DNA from 3 places in the Cernens ardua genome. Region 1 is predicted to be linked to each of the others. Evidence: predicted binding sites of a transcription regulator. Region 1 holds the regulator's gene; each other region holds the start of a gene.
The links. Region 1 encodes PhoB, which activates phosphate uptake and scavenging genes when phosphate is short. Its sites were predicted from a motif close to TGTCATANNNNTGTCANA; they were not measured.

Region 1 (4,978 bases):
ACTTGCTTTAATGCAGAGTCGAGATCCTTCACCGCTATCATGGGGTGATCAATGCCAAAACCCATCCACGAATCCTTATCGTATCGCTTTCCACTAAAAATATAGGGTTTTTGACGCTATCACCCCCCTACTTTATGACCTGCCACGCAGCAATTCACTCATTTACATATCACTTTCTGTTCATCAAAAACAACGCTTACCAACCAGTTGGATCTTAATGAACGGTGAGGAAGCACATCGGTATTCATCTGTAAAAGACTGATACATCGACATAACCCGAAAACAGGCAGTGATACTCACCTTCAGCATAAAGCGCTGATAGAGGGCCGTCCAGCCATTCCATTCTGTTTGGCTTGTACCGCAAAGTGATATGGCTTCTTGACTATTTATCTTCCAGCCATTTTGCAGGAAGAATCAATCACTTTTCTTGTCTGCAACCACCGCTTGAAGAGACTCAAACCCTTCGAATACGGGAGGGCCAAGATAGATCTCTTCACGTTTTGCCTGCCCTGCGTTGGCATGCGCTGCACGGAATGCCTCTGATTTTGTCCATTGCACAAAATCTTCTTTACTGCGCCAAATGGTATGTGAGGCATAGAGAACGTGATCTTCTTGCTCTGGCCCACGCAGTAAATTGAATTCAACGAATCCCGGCAGGGTTTCCAGGTGGGTTTCACGATCCAGCCAACGTTTCTCGAACGCATCGGTTGCATCAGGACGTACCTTGAAACGATTCATTGCGATATACATGTGGATCTTTCTCCGGTCTGGGGCTTCAAGTGAGTAGCCATGAATTGAATCACATCCTCATTCTACCCTGCTTGATACCAATACATCAGAGGAAAACTTGAAATTGACACTATCGAATAGATAGAAAAAGCCCAATATTAAGGATGAGTAAAGTCGTAGACAGTAAGAGGAGGCAAATTACAACGAAAGGGGGGAGAAAACAGCGGGGCAAATGATCAGCGCAGCAGAAAACCGAACGATACCGGCCAAACCGAATAGCCGGTATCGAGATAGTGTGCCGAAAGGGCTTTATTTACCGGAAACGGCGTCTTTCAGGCCTTTACCTGCCTTGAAGGCAACATTTTTGCTGGCAGGAATCTTGAGCTCTGCGCCAGTTTGCGGGTTTTTACCCGTACGAGCAGCACGCTCACGAACGGTGAAGGAACCAAATCCGACAAGGCTAACGTCTTGCCCTTTGGCAACACTGGCAGTGATTTCATCAAGAATCACATTCAGAACCTGACCGGCCTTTTCCTTGGACAGATCAGACTTTTCAGCGATGGCAGCTGCGAGTTCGGGTTTACGCATAAATATAATCTCCTGAATTTGCCATTATCTGGCAGATCACCGGTTTACCGGTGTTTATATGGGAACTCACGCAACAGACCCTGGGCGGCTTTTACAAGAAACACACAGGCAGCTACGAGGTTCACTTGACTGTTATTACAGGAAGCCATTTGGCCCTTGTAACATACCCTTTCGATCATCATGAACGATGTCATGCCGATAGGGAAATCAAGCATTCACTTGAACACCTTTTGTGTACGTTGGAATGAAAACGCACACGCTATATGGAATCAGACTTTCACTCTTTATAGGGGAAATGTCTATCCTTGTACAAGCATGGTTTACGTAAGAAAAATGATCCAATAAATTCATGAAAATGGGCCACTATCTGACATAAAACAAGCGTATAAGCCGCAACCATAGCGGACATGTCCTTACATTGCCAGAAAATGCTACAATTTTCCCATCTACATTAATGCCAGCATTCGTATATTGGCGATATGATTTCACCGCTAATCCAGCTTTTTACAACCTTCTTCTGAGAACATCGGCAATTTCATGACACACCCGAATGTATCGCTCCGCCATAGATTGACGCGACTGCCCGACTTTCTTCAACTCATGCGCCTTGACCGCCCCATAGGCACATGGCTACTGATGTGGCCCACGCTGGCCGCCCTCTGGTTGGCAGCGGATGGCTTACCTTCGCGCAAGCTTCTCATCATTTTTGTTGTTGGAGTGTATTGCATGCGAGCTGCAGGCTGTGTAATTAATGATTACGCGGACAGGCACTTCGATGGCAAGGTAAAGCGAACAAAAAACCGTCCGCTGGCTACTGGCAGGATTTCTGCCAGGGAAGCGCTCATCCTGTTTTTCTCACTCATGGTGATCTCATTCATCTTGGTCTGCTTCACCGGCGGAAAAACGGTTCTTGTTTCCCTTGGGGGCGCTGTTCTGGCTGCCTGCTACCCTTTTGCGAAGCGCTACACCCAACTTCCTCAAGTCGTATTGGGAGCTGCCTTCAGCTGGGGTATTCCTACAGCCTTCATGGCAGTCAAAGGGAATGTACCTGCGATCGCCTGGTGGCTTTTCCTGGCCAATGTGGTTTGGACGCTCATGTACGACACAGCCTATGCCATGGTGGATCGTGATGACGACCTCAAGATTGGCGTAAAATCAACAGCCATTCTCTTCGGTGAATATGACCTCACTATTTTGACCTTATTAAAGGTCATCACTTTATTATTGCTGGCAGGCCTCGGTGTGGAGGCAGGTCTGGACGGTTTCTACTGGTTGGGACTCGTGGGTGTGATTTGCCTATTCGTCTACCAGGGGTATTTGACACGGCACAGAAGCAGGGAAGGCTGCTTTCAGGCATTCCTGAATAATAACTGGGTCGGCATTTCCCTCTTCGCCGGCATTGTTTTGGCACTTTGGCCTACGGCAGGATAATCAAGAAAGCATCCTAAACAGCAAAAACAGGTTGGATTCAGCAGTGTCATAAGACTGTCACCACATTGCGCTTAAATTGTCATGCAACCGCCATAAACGCCCCTCAAGGGCACAGAGGCATTTTTGTTCGGCAAGTATTAAATGCGGTTTTGCCTGTTCTTCGACCACAACGAGAAGAGATGCAATGAAACAGACAGTGTTGATTGTAGATGACGAAGCTTCTATCCGGGACATGATCGCCATTGCGCTGGAAATGGCCGATTTCAATGTGCTCGAAGCGGAAAATGCTCAACAGGCGCTGCCCTTGGCTGTCGATGAGCGTCCTGATCTTATTTTGCTCGATTGGATGATGCCGGGGGTCAGTGGTGTTGAACTGGCGCGCCGCCTGAAACGGGAAGAAACCACTAAAGAGACACCGATCATCCTGCTGACAGCCAAGGGTGAAGAAGATAACAAGGTGCAGGGGCTGGAAGCGGGTGCCGATGACTACATTACCAAACCGTTTTCCCCCCGCGAGCTGGTTGCCCGCCTCCGCGCTGTTTTAAGGCGTTCTTCCCCTTCCAGCCAGAATATTGTCGAAATCGATGGGTTGGCACTTAACCTTGATAGCAAGCGTGTCAGTATCAATGGTGAATCTATCGATATGGGCCCGACAGAATACCGCTTGCTGGCCTTCTTCATGTCGCATCAGGAACGTGCTTATTCCCGCGCACAACTGCTGGATCAGGTCTGGGGAGCCAGTGTGTATGTCGAGGAACGTACCGTCGATGTGCATATCCGCCGCCTGCGAAAAGCGCTGGGCAAGCAACATGACTATTTGGTACAAACAGTGAGAGGCACCGGGTATCGTTTCTCAAACCAGCGTTCCCGTGCCATTTGAGAACTGTTCAACTACCCGCATTGTTCAACTATCCGAGGCTATTGTTGATACCTCATGCGTTATTGGACTCAAGAGATAGCACTGCTCGTCGCCCTTTTCCTCATAGGCTGTGTTATTGGCTTATTAGCGGATCATCCTGTCACAGGAATGGTGCTCGGGTTGGCGCTCTATATCACTTATAGCTTTTGGCAGGTGTGGCGGATTCTGCGCTGGTCTCACAAAGCCTACGACACATTGCCGCCCTCGGCCCCCGGAGTCTGGGGCAATATTTTCGACCATCTATATCGCTATCAACGCCGTGAGCGCCGTCGACAAACCCAATTACGCCAGGTGATTGGACGTTTCGACCGCCTCTCCGAGGCCATGAAAGATGGCATGATCGTCCTTGATAATAAAGGGGCACTGGACACCTGGAATGCAGCCGCCAGCACGATGTTGGGCCTGGAGTATCCGGCAGACCGCGGGCAATATGTAACGAATCTCCTTCGCCATCCGCAGTTCGTTCGCTATTTCGAGTCCGGAAAATATGAAGAGGGGTTGACTACCCGCTCGCCGCTCGATGAATCCCGTTGGTTACATTTCCAGATTGTCAGTGATAGCCGTAATGAACGACTGATGGTGGTTCGCGACATCACCCGCCTGCAACGCCTCCAGGAAATGCGCCGCGATTTTGTCGCCAATGTTTCTCATGAGCTACGTACGCCTCTTACCGTTTTTACCGGTTATCTGGAGCCTCTGGCGGATTACGCTGGCGAACTGCTGCCGCCGCGAATGCAACGCGGACTTGAACAGATGCAGCAGCAAAGTGACCGCATGCGACATTTGATAGACGATCTACTCATGCTGTCGCGGCTTGAAAATGGCGTACCTATCAGCCCTTACAATCCCGTCAATATCGCCATGCTCGTTCAACAGGCGGAACAGGACGGCAATGCATTATCGCAAGGCCAACATTCCATCAGCGTGGATATAACACCGGGTTACCATTTGCTGGGGGCAGAAGAAGAACTGCGTAGCGCCGTCACCAATCTGGTCTCGAATGCGGTCAGATATTCAGGTGAAAAGGCGCATATTCATATTACATGGCGAGTTGAGGAAGACGGCTCCGGTCAACTCTGTGTCAGTGATGACGGAGAAGGTATCGAAAAACATCACCTTGACCGCCTGACCGAACGGTTTTATCGCGTAGACAAAGGTCGTTCCAGTTCAACAGGTGGCACTGGCCTTGGGCTTGCCATCGTCAAGCACGTGATGATTCACCATGAAGGCCAGATTCAGGTCGAATCACAGCCAGGAGACGGCGCACATTTCACGCTTGCCTTTCCTGCCAACCGCGTCATTCAGGAGTGA
Region 2 (4,978 bases), on a different contig from region 1:
CCATGGTGAGTGCATCTATCATGAGACTCATGCATATTGATAAAACATCTCGGCAATCCTCATCACAGACAATATTTAGCAGGATTTATCGCTACCTCGTAATGGATTTTTTTTGATTACAGGTTTGCTCTTGTTGATGACAGAAGGATGTTCAAACACCTCTCCCCATACAAATCGCATTCCCTCACTCCTGAAATATCCCATTACTGAGCTACAAGGGAAGACACCGGTTTCGTTACGAATCCCCACTGAGATTCCCAAAGGGGTCACCAGTGCCAGTATCGGGACGGTAGATCAAAAACACGGGTACGAGATTGATTTTTATCAGCGTTTTGAAAACCATGACTGGTTTAGCGGGATGATTAGCGGATCATCAAAATTGGGTGATTATACATTCAATACGCGAGCCGTTACTTTAAAGAATGGCATTACAGCACATTTTCGGGCGATCACATGTGGTGGATCTTGCGCGCCCGTCAATCTGTGGTGGCAGCAGGATGGCGCTCAATATGCTCTTCAAATGAAGATGCCTTCGAATACCCCTGAACAAGAACAGGAATCACAGATTGTAAAAATGGCCAATTCTGTTGTTGTCATAAAATAACCAAATCTGAAACGAACGAATACAAAAAAGGAGCACTCTACAAAGAGTGCTCCTTCACAACTACGCTTCTTCACAACTACATTTCTTCACAACTACGTTAGCGACACAGCGTCTTGATTTAGGGCGCCCAGTACAGTGCCAACGGCTGTTTCATGAAAGCACGAATAGGGGCTTCATGAACATCGTCACCGGCAAAGGCCTTGGAAAATACGGCACGTTTTTCATCCCCGGTCAGATGGATATAGTGACGCTTCGCCTGAGCAAGCTGGTGTCGACTAAAGGAAATACGCGCCTGAGGAACACTGGGCGCATGGACCGCCAACAGAGGTTTAGTCGTTGTCAGCCCTTCATCCAGTTGCGGGCTATCAGGGAATAGAGAAGCCGTGTGACCATCACCCCCCATACCCAGAATAACGACGCTGGCAGGCCAACTTAGCCTGGACACGCCCTCTTCCAGTGCCTCCACACCCTCTTCCGGTGTTTTGTCGCCTGTCGTCAATGGAATAAAGGTCGCCTTGGCCGCGTTATTCTGAATCAAATGACGTTTTACCAGACGAGTATTGCTGTCATCAGCTGATTCATCCACCCAACGCTCATCGGCCAGTGTGACGTCAACCCGATCCCACTCCAGCGATTGCTTGGACAATGCTTCAAAAAAGGGAAGTGGTGTTGAACCGCCAGAAACGATCAGCAATGCCCGTTCCTGCCCGGTAAGATCCGTGCGGAGCGCCTCCGCTACGGATTCAGCAAGGCTACTTGCCAGTTCTTCACGAGACTGTGACTGTGCCATGACTTAATAATCCTCGTACCAGGAATAGTTATCACGGGTTACCATCGCGATAGACGAAATCGGCCCCCAAGTACCTGCCGGATAACGCTCGGGAGGAAGACCGCGTGATTCCCAGCCCTGAATGAGCTTGTCAATCCAGCGCCATGACCATTCGACTTCATCGCGGCGAACAAAGAGGTACTGGCGCCCTTTCATTACCTCTAGAATCAAGCGCTCATAGGCATCCGGAATACGTTCCTTGGGGAATTCCTTATGGAAATCCAGGTGAAGTGGACCAGGACGCAAACGCATTCCCTTGTCGAGACCGGAATCCTTGGTAAGGATCTGCAGGTTAATACCTTCATCAGGCTGCAAACGAATCACGAGCTTGTTGCTTGCCAGCCCACGTTGATCAGGATCAAAGATATAGTGTGGCTGTTGACGGAAGTGAATGACGATTTGCGAAAGTTTCTCAGGTAACCGTTTACCTGTACGCAAATAGAAAGGAACACCTGCCCAACGCCAGTTAGCCACTTCTGCTTTCAGGGCAACAAAGGTTTCCGTGTGGGAATCCACATTGGCACCCTCTTCCTCCAGATATCCGGGTACAGGTTTACCATTGGCAACACCCGCTGTGTACTGACCACGAACAACATCAGTAGCCAATCGCTCGCCTTCAATCGGACGCAATGCCTTGAGCACTTTTACCTTTTCATCGCGGATACTATTGGAATCCAGACTGGTGGGCGGTTCCATGGCGATCATGCAAAGCAGCTGCATCAGGTGGTTCTGAAGCATGTCACGCACCTGGCCGGCCTGATCATAATATCCCCAACGACCTTCAACACCGACTGTTTCAGCTACCGTGATTTCCACATGGGAAATATTGGACTGATTCCATTGATTACCGAACAATGGGTTAGCGAAACGAAGCGCCAACAGGTTTTGAACGGTCTCCTTGCCAAGGTAATGGTCGATACGATAAATCTGACTTTCAGCGAAAACACTACCGATGGCATCGTTGGTTTCGATGGAAGTCTCAAGATCATAGCCGATGGGCTTTTCGACAATGACACGGCTTTCATCATTGAGGCACTTGGCTTTCTTGAGGTTTTCCGAGATCACACCAAAAAGGCTGGCCGGTACTGAAAGGTAAACGACCAGCGGGCGATCATGGCCTTTACCCCATTTGGCAATTTCGGAATAGCCTTTCTCGTCGGCGAAGTCCAGTTTTAGGTATTCGAGGCGTCCCAGAAAACGCTTAAGGACGTCCTTGTCCAGTGACTCCTTGGGTACATATTTGTGCAGGGCTTCATCAACAAGCTTACTGAAGCTTGCATTGTCATTGTCCTGACGAGCCAATCCAAGAATACGGGTCTCTTCCGCAAGCAAGCCGCCATGATCAAGAAAATACATCGCGGCATAGAGCTTGCGCAGGGCCAGATCACCGAGTGCACCAAATAAAGCGACATCGACTGCCGGTGTCTGTTCTACGGCCATTGCGAGCTCTCCTTTTAAAGCACCAATTTTTTAAACCAATCGGGTGACAACGTGATAAGGATTATGGAACCCGGGTTCAGCGGAGGCTGTACTGGTGGGAATTGGCATAAGACACCATGCATATAATGGCCTTCTGCGTCATCCTGACCTGCGTGGATAGACTTATCACAGGATTACTATCTCTCTCGATTACTATCCCACTCGGGACAAGTAACACCAGTATTCCACACGCCACCCGGGGGATAATTCAAAATACTGTAACACTCATTCGAATCATGCTTTTCATGATTTCAAACCATACTGGCTGAACATCTCACAGGTTGAGGTTCCACCTTAGAGCGCCATCACCTATCAGGCAATACAACTTTTAGTAAACTTACCACATTTCTTGGCAATCGCCTTTGAGACTAAAGTATGCACGGTATGCCTTCATGGGAAATAAACCACAACGGCACCGGTTAGTATCCACCGTTTCACTTCCATCCGGTTCATCAACAAGTTACCCATCCATTAAGAGCCAATAACCGGGAAAGAGACGCCGTATCCTCTTACATGAAAGGGTTTGCATGACAGGCGAAAGACAAGCTGGCGAAGGGGTTGGACAACCGGCTTATTTTCCCTCTTGCTGTATTATAACGTCATAAATGTGTCATGGATGTTGCCAAATCCCATGTTGTACACCACGATGTTACATATCTTTATCCATATTACGTAGCCCGCATTGCAATATCAGCGCCATTAGAGTCGTACGGGCTATTTTAACGCAGGCCCAATAATGCAACGTTTCAGGGCAGTATTCGTCTATGGCATCCAACAGATGAATAGAATCATCAAGATACGATTCATAATAAACTGACCGATCGTTGGCTTAACCGATGGAATCATTAACACATGGTGGCACATAACCTCCTTAGCAAAATCAAAGAACGGCTAGATGAACTAAATCGCTCCGAGCGTAAGGTCGCCGAAGTGATCCTTGCAGACCCGGCCTCTGCAACCGGAATGAGCATTGCTACGCTGGCTCAGGCGGCAAGTGTCAGTGAACCCACTGTCAATCGCTTCTGCCGTAATTTCGATGCCAAAGGGTATCCTGACTTCAAGATAAAACTTGCCCAAAGTCTGGCGGGAGGAACGCCCTACGTCACTCGGTCCGTCGAGCGTGGCGATAACTCAGGGGCCTATACCAGCAAGATTTTTGGGGCTACCATCGCCGCACTGGATCAATGCCAACGCCAGATTGATCCTGTAGTGGTCGAGCGTGTGGTCGATTACCTCTCGCAGGCACGACAGCTCTATTTCTTTGGTATGGGAGCCTCAGCTCCGGTCATCATTGATGCCCAGCACAAGTTTTTCCGTTTCAATATGCCTGTATTGGCTTATGAAGACATGTTGATGCAGCGTATGTCAGCCGCCGCCATGGGGACTGGCGATGTGGTTGTAGTGATCTCCCACACAGGACGTACACGCGAGCTGGTCGAAATCAGTGCCATTGCACGTAACAATGGCGCCGTGGTGATCGGTATCACCGAAGCAGATTCGCCACTGGCGGAAGAATGCACCGAAATTCTGGGTGTGGAATCATCGGAAGACACCGAGCTTTACATGCCGATGACGTCTCGTATTGTCCACCTGGCCCTCATCGATATTCTTGCTACGGGCATTACTCTCAGACGCGGTGAAGATTTCCTGCCGCATCTGAAAAAGATCAAGGACAGCGTCAAACCAACAAAATACCCTCCTAATATGCATCCGGAAGATGAACTGGAATAAGCTTTTATGGAATGAGAGTTTATGGAATGAGAGTTGGGGCGGCCACATAGCGTAGTTGTTGCCGCCCTTTTGCTCATAGAACATAGCTAACATGATACATAGTCCTTTCCTTTCCAGAATTCTGCCCTTTCCACCTATTGCCCCCCTGAGCCATACATCTTTTTGATATGATGCTTACTTTGCCTTTTGGATTCAGGGACTTCCCGCACCTTTCAACCTTAAAACTTTAGTCGTTAACCTCTCAACAACACCTGAAAAAGGGGTAATCTGCACAGGTTGAACACAATCAAACCAGAGTAATGAACGCCTGTATTTTTATGCTCGGATGTGTAGTA
Region 3 (4,978 bases), on a different contig from region 1:
GTGTAAGCGCTTTCAAGGGCAGATATTCATAGGACTTGCGCCCCCAATTGGCGAAGCTGGTCAAGTCACGGGTGTTACGATAACGCCCGCCGGCCACCAGTGAATCATTGGAAGACATATCGCAGCGCGCGATCAGGAAATCGAGCATGCTTTCAGGCATATCGGCGTCGTATACCAATCGCACCGCTTCCGCTTGTTCACGCTGGCGAATTCCCTCCTCCATCAGCTCAAGAATACTGTGCTCGATATCGTGAGAGAGGCGGTATTCTGCATCGCGTGTCAGCTTGAATTCATAGGCTTTCAACGCATCATACGGCACTAGCCCTTTAAACAATTCCTCCAGACATAGTGAAATTACGTTATCCAACATAATGATGCGCTTGTTACGTTTTTCGTAACGAAAGGGCATTTTGATGAAACGGGGAAGCGCGTCACGAGGCAGCTCAACGGCGGCGTAATGAATATGCCCTTTATGCGCAATCTCGATACAAAAATAGGTGGAATCCTCCACCAGTGTTTTGGCCAGGTTGATTCCCTCACCAATCATCAACGGCACCAGATACTTCTTGATCTCGGTATGAAAAAACCAGCGGAGCCACTCACGCTCGCGGGGCGTTGTCTCCTTTTCATCAATCAGCATCAGGTTTTTACGCGCCAACTCAGCCAATACCTCGACGTGAATACGCTCAAATTTCTCCTGCAGCGCCATTACCTGCTGGTGGATCTCCGCCAGTAACGCCTCCGCCTTTTTACGATGATGTTTCGATGACGTATTCTCTATTTCCCGACGTACCTCTGCCACACGAACGCTAAAGAATTCATCGGCATTATTGGAAAAAATCCCCAAAAAATGAACGCGTTCAATAATGGGCACAGTCTTGTCTGCCGCTTCCTGTAATACCCGTTCATTGAATGAAAGCCAGCTAAGTTCTTTGGGATAAAATTTCATTACATGTGACCAATTGATGGAGATCAAGGATACATAACCATTCCTAAAGTTTAATTTAAGACAACTATGTGACAGTTATATAAAAGAGGGGCACAGCTTCTCTTTCAGAGAAAATCGTATCCTGATGCCCTGCGTCTACAGTGGTAAATAATCCATCACAAGAGAAACCATGAAATCGCATATAAATGACATTTATGGAAACAGCGTTGACCCGTAATGCAATCCAGTCGTCCCTTCAAGATTTTGGTGTTACTCTTTGGTGAGATGAACTACAGCATGCAGGATGTGACAGAACGTATTGGCAAGACAGCAGAGGGGTTTGCTGACATACGCCCCCTTCATTTCCTCCTGCACCCCATGTGAATTCACTTGTGACACTGCCTTGAGGAGAAAAACCAGCCATGGCCTTTAGTGATGCCCAGCTTGATCACTTTGCTTTAATACTTGAAGAAGCTGCAAAAAAAGAAGTCATGCCTGCCTTCGGTCACTTGGGCAAGGGCGCTATCCGTACCAAGGAGGGTCCTACCGATTTGGTCACTGATGCAGACGAGGCCTCTGAACGTTTGATTACTGAGCGCTTGCTGGCATCTTTTCCGGATAGCATTGTGATTGGTGAAGAAGCCGTTGCAAAAGGCGAAACGAATCTGGATTCACTCAAGGAGGCAACGCTGGCATTTATTATCGACCCTATCGATGGCACTCGTAATTACGCGACAGCAACGCCCCTGTTTGGCTTGATCGGTGCTGTGGTCGAAAAAGGGGAAATTACGGCCGGCGTCATTATTGAACCGATAACACAACGCCGTTTTTGTGCATTGAAGGGGAAAGGCGCGTGGAGCCAACTCTCAAATGGGGAGAGAACTCCTCTCAAAGTGGCCAAGCCTGTCCCGGTAAATCAAATGGAAGTCCATATATCGACGGGGTTCATGCCCCAGGAATTACGTGACCGAGTGAATTCGAGACTCTCCCATGTGGGGGCAGTCAGCATGTTCCTTTGTTCGGCACACGATTACAGGTTATTGGGCGAAGGCTATCGCCATGGTTTGATGTACTACAAGCTGATGCCATGGGACCATGCGGCCGGATGGCTGATCCATCAGGAGGCAGGCGGATATTCTGCTCATTTTGATGGTACGCCCTATCGCCCATATCACACCACCGGCGGGATACTCTATGCGCCGGATGAAGCCAGTTGGAAAGCATTGCACAAGGAGCTTCTGGCACCATGAACATGCGCCAATACACACACATTTTTTCCCCAAGGCACCTAATGTCCCTCACTCGGAAAGGGCTGGTGTTGGGGGTATGTACGTGTGGCGTATTGAGCTCAACCGTATATGCAGCACAAGGAGTAAACCTAAGCGTACCGGGCCCGAATTATGCCGAGGCGGCCAAAGCATATGCTCAAACTCAGGCGCAACCCAAACACCGCCCCCTGGTTTTCATGCCTGCTCGAACCGAGGGTTATAATGTGCATGGCGGTGTATCTACGGGGGTGATGGCAGGCTCACATCACACCAGTGGTGAATATACGGCAGGGTGGGTAACGGTCTCCCGTGGCAAGACGTACTTCAGCTTCGGTGCAACACAGATGCACATGACAGGTCATCGCTACGGCCGATATGATGCGGACAGCGGCCCTTACAGCATTGGGCCTTATGGCTATGGACCCGGGAACACAACCGGATATAGCCTGGCTATTGGTACAGGACCGTAAGCAGTTACGAAGACTGAATCAACCTAGTAAGCCAACCGTAACAGCGTTCGTGCCCCCTAATGATGTTGTACCCCTCACCCTCTCCGCATATTGCTTCGCGGCGCCTATCGGATTTTCCTCTATATCACTCTATAAAAACCTCTATACAGATATAGCCTCTATGCGAATATAGAGAGAAAGAAACAGCGCCGTAGGCATGTTTTCCATATCAAAGTGCAAGAAGATGTTCGCGATAATACTGGAGTTCCTCGATGGACTCGCGAATATCATCAAGTGCCTGATGCGTTGCACGCTTTTTCATTCCACCCAGAATGGAGGGCTTCCAACGGCGCGCCAGCTCTTTCAGGGTGGAGACATCGAGATTGCGATAGTGGAAAAAGGCTGCCAACTGCTGCATTTCACTCAGCATGAAACGGCGATCCTGATGCACGCTGTTTCCACACATGGGCGAACTTCCCGGCGCCATATAGCGTGACAGAAACTCAATCGTCATGCGCTCAGCCTGTTCGGTATCCACCGCACTTTCACGAACACGGTCAATCAGACCGGACTCCCCATGGGTCCGCGTATTCCATTCGTCCATCGCATTCAGGAATTCATCAGGCTGATGCACGGCAATCACTGGGCCTTCAGCAATGATATTCAGGTTGCCATCTGTCACGATGGTGGCCACTTCGATAATACGATTAACGTCAGGATCCAATCCGGTCATTTCCAGATCAATCCATGCCAAACGATCCTGTTTCGGATCAATTTCTCCAGCCACTTGGCTCATGCAACAAGACTCCCTCGGAGTAACGGGATACAGAATTCTCCGCCCCCCACACTAATAAACAACCACGCGCCGGCCAAACAGGGTTGCACGGGCAGATAAACACTCACCATACCGAAAATAGGCAAAGGAATCCAAACAAGGAATTCAATCGCCCTCATCCTGAAGAAACCTGTACAATAATACTCATCGTCATCATTCAATATTCAATGCGGGGCACACTTCTGTATCCTATATCCTACAGGGATCTTCCGGTATTGAATATCAATGTTAAAAACGATCCCTTTATTGTTTCAGCCTCGGGAGCGACATGAGCGGACGCAAACTCACTCGGCAACAACGTCGTCGTATCGAAAACATCCATGCAAAACGTAACCAGCGTGCCACAAAAGGCGACACGCAGAGCACGGAAGAGCTGGATGCCAGTAGTTACGGCCCGGAGCAACCGGGTAGGGTCGTTGCTCATTTTGGAAGAACCCTCGAAGTAGAAGACTCTTCAGGTGAGCTGCATCGGTGCCATCTGCGCGCCAATCTCGATTCACTCGTCAGTGGTGATTATGTCAGTTGGCGTGAAGGTCAGGATGGCTCGGGGATCGTGGTTGCCCGCCATGAGCGTGAATCATTGCTGGAGCGCCCTACTTTTCAAGGGCAACTGAAGCCTGTTGCCGCCAACCTCGACCGTATCATGATCGTCTTTGCGGTAGAGCCGGCTCCGTTTGCCAACCTGATCGACCGGTATCTGGTCGCCGCCGAAGCAACGGGCATTCAACCCGCACTGGTGTTGAATAAAATCGACCTGCTTCAGCCGGATGCGGAAGTGATTACGCTACTGGAACGTTATCAACAGCTGGGGTATGACGTTGTACAGGCGTCGACAGAAACGCAACATGGGCTGGAGACGTTGAAAGCCTCATTAACACAGCACACATCTGTGTTTGTCGGGCAATCCGGAGTGGGCAAATCCTCCCTGATTCAGGCGCTCCTCCCCGACCATTCACTCAAGATCGGCGCACTTTCCCCCGATAGCCGCAAAGGTACGCATACGACAACAACGACGCGGCTTTACCATCTCCCAGAAGGCGGTCACCTTATTGACTCCCCCGGCATTCGTGAATTTGGCCTGGAACATCTGGAAGAAGACCAGGTGATCGAAGGGTTTGTAGAACTACGTCCTTTTATAGGACATTGCCGATTCAGCAATTGCCGCCATTCTCAGGAACCTGGCTGTGCAATTCTCGAAGCCTACGAGAGCGGCTACATCTCGACAGCACGCTTCACCAGTTTTAGACAAATTCTCTCTCGCTAGCTCGATATCATCATTTGATTCGACTTTTATATTGATGGCACGTTCATATTTATGGCGTACAGTGGTCATATGTAGACCAAGTGTGGTAAAAATACTTAAAAATGTCTTAAGATAGGGATAGCCACTTTCCTGATTATCACTTTTTGCGTCATCCAAGCCCTACTCGGATGAACGGTTTCACTTCATACGCCTTACCCTGAAGCATCGGTACATCACTCAGCCAGCTCATATAGC

Region 2: a site for PhoB is predicted at 3,510-3,527, ahead of hexR (transcriptional regulator HexR). Genes of this name have one in related genera too.
Region 3: a site for PhoB is predicted at 1,006-1,023, ahead of ppk1 (polyphosphate kinase 1). Genes of this name have one in related genera too.

What each region holds. Positions count from the first base shown of each region.
Region 1 is NZ_JBPCZH010000004.1:191,395-196,372, reverse strand. Features, by position in the region: gene LMG33818_RS08890 (VOC family protein) at 1-65, opposite strand, end outside; gene hmuQ (heme-degrading protein HmuQ) at 415-750, opposite strand; gene LMG33818_RS08880 (HU family DNA-binding protein) at 1,039-1,317, opposite strand; gene ubiA (4-hydroxybenzoate octaprenyltransferase) at 1,855-2,748, shown strand; gene phoB (phosphate regulon transcriptional regulator PhoB) at 2,933-3,628, shown strand; gene phoR (phosphate regulon sensor histidine kinase PhoR) at 3,683-4,978, shown strand.
Region 2 is NZ_JBPCZH010000002.1:121,929-126,906, reverse strand. Features, by position in the region: gene LMG33818_RS05085 (hypothetical protein) at 137-604, shown strand; gene pgl (6-phosphogluconolactonase) at 723-1,394, opposite strand; gene zwf (glucose-6-phosphate dehydrogenase) at 1,398-2,873, opposite strand; gene hexR (transcriptional regulator HexR) at 3,768-4,643, shown strand.
Region 3 is NZ_JBPCZH010000001.1:811,876-816,853, forward strand. Features, by position in the region: gene ppk1 (polyphosphate kinase 1) at 1-949, opposite strand, end outside; gene LMG33818_RS03535 (hypothetical protein) at 1,166-1,312, shown strand; gene LMG33818_RS03540 (inositol monophosphatase family protein) at 1,351-2,178, shown strand; gene LMG33818_RS03545 (hypothetical protein) at 2,220-2,666, shown strand; gene orn (oligoribonuclease) at 2,875-3,441, opposite strand; gene rsgA (small ribosomal subunit biogenesis GTPase RsgA) at 3,749-4,744, shown strand.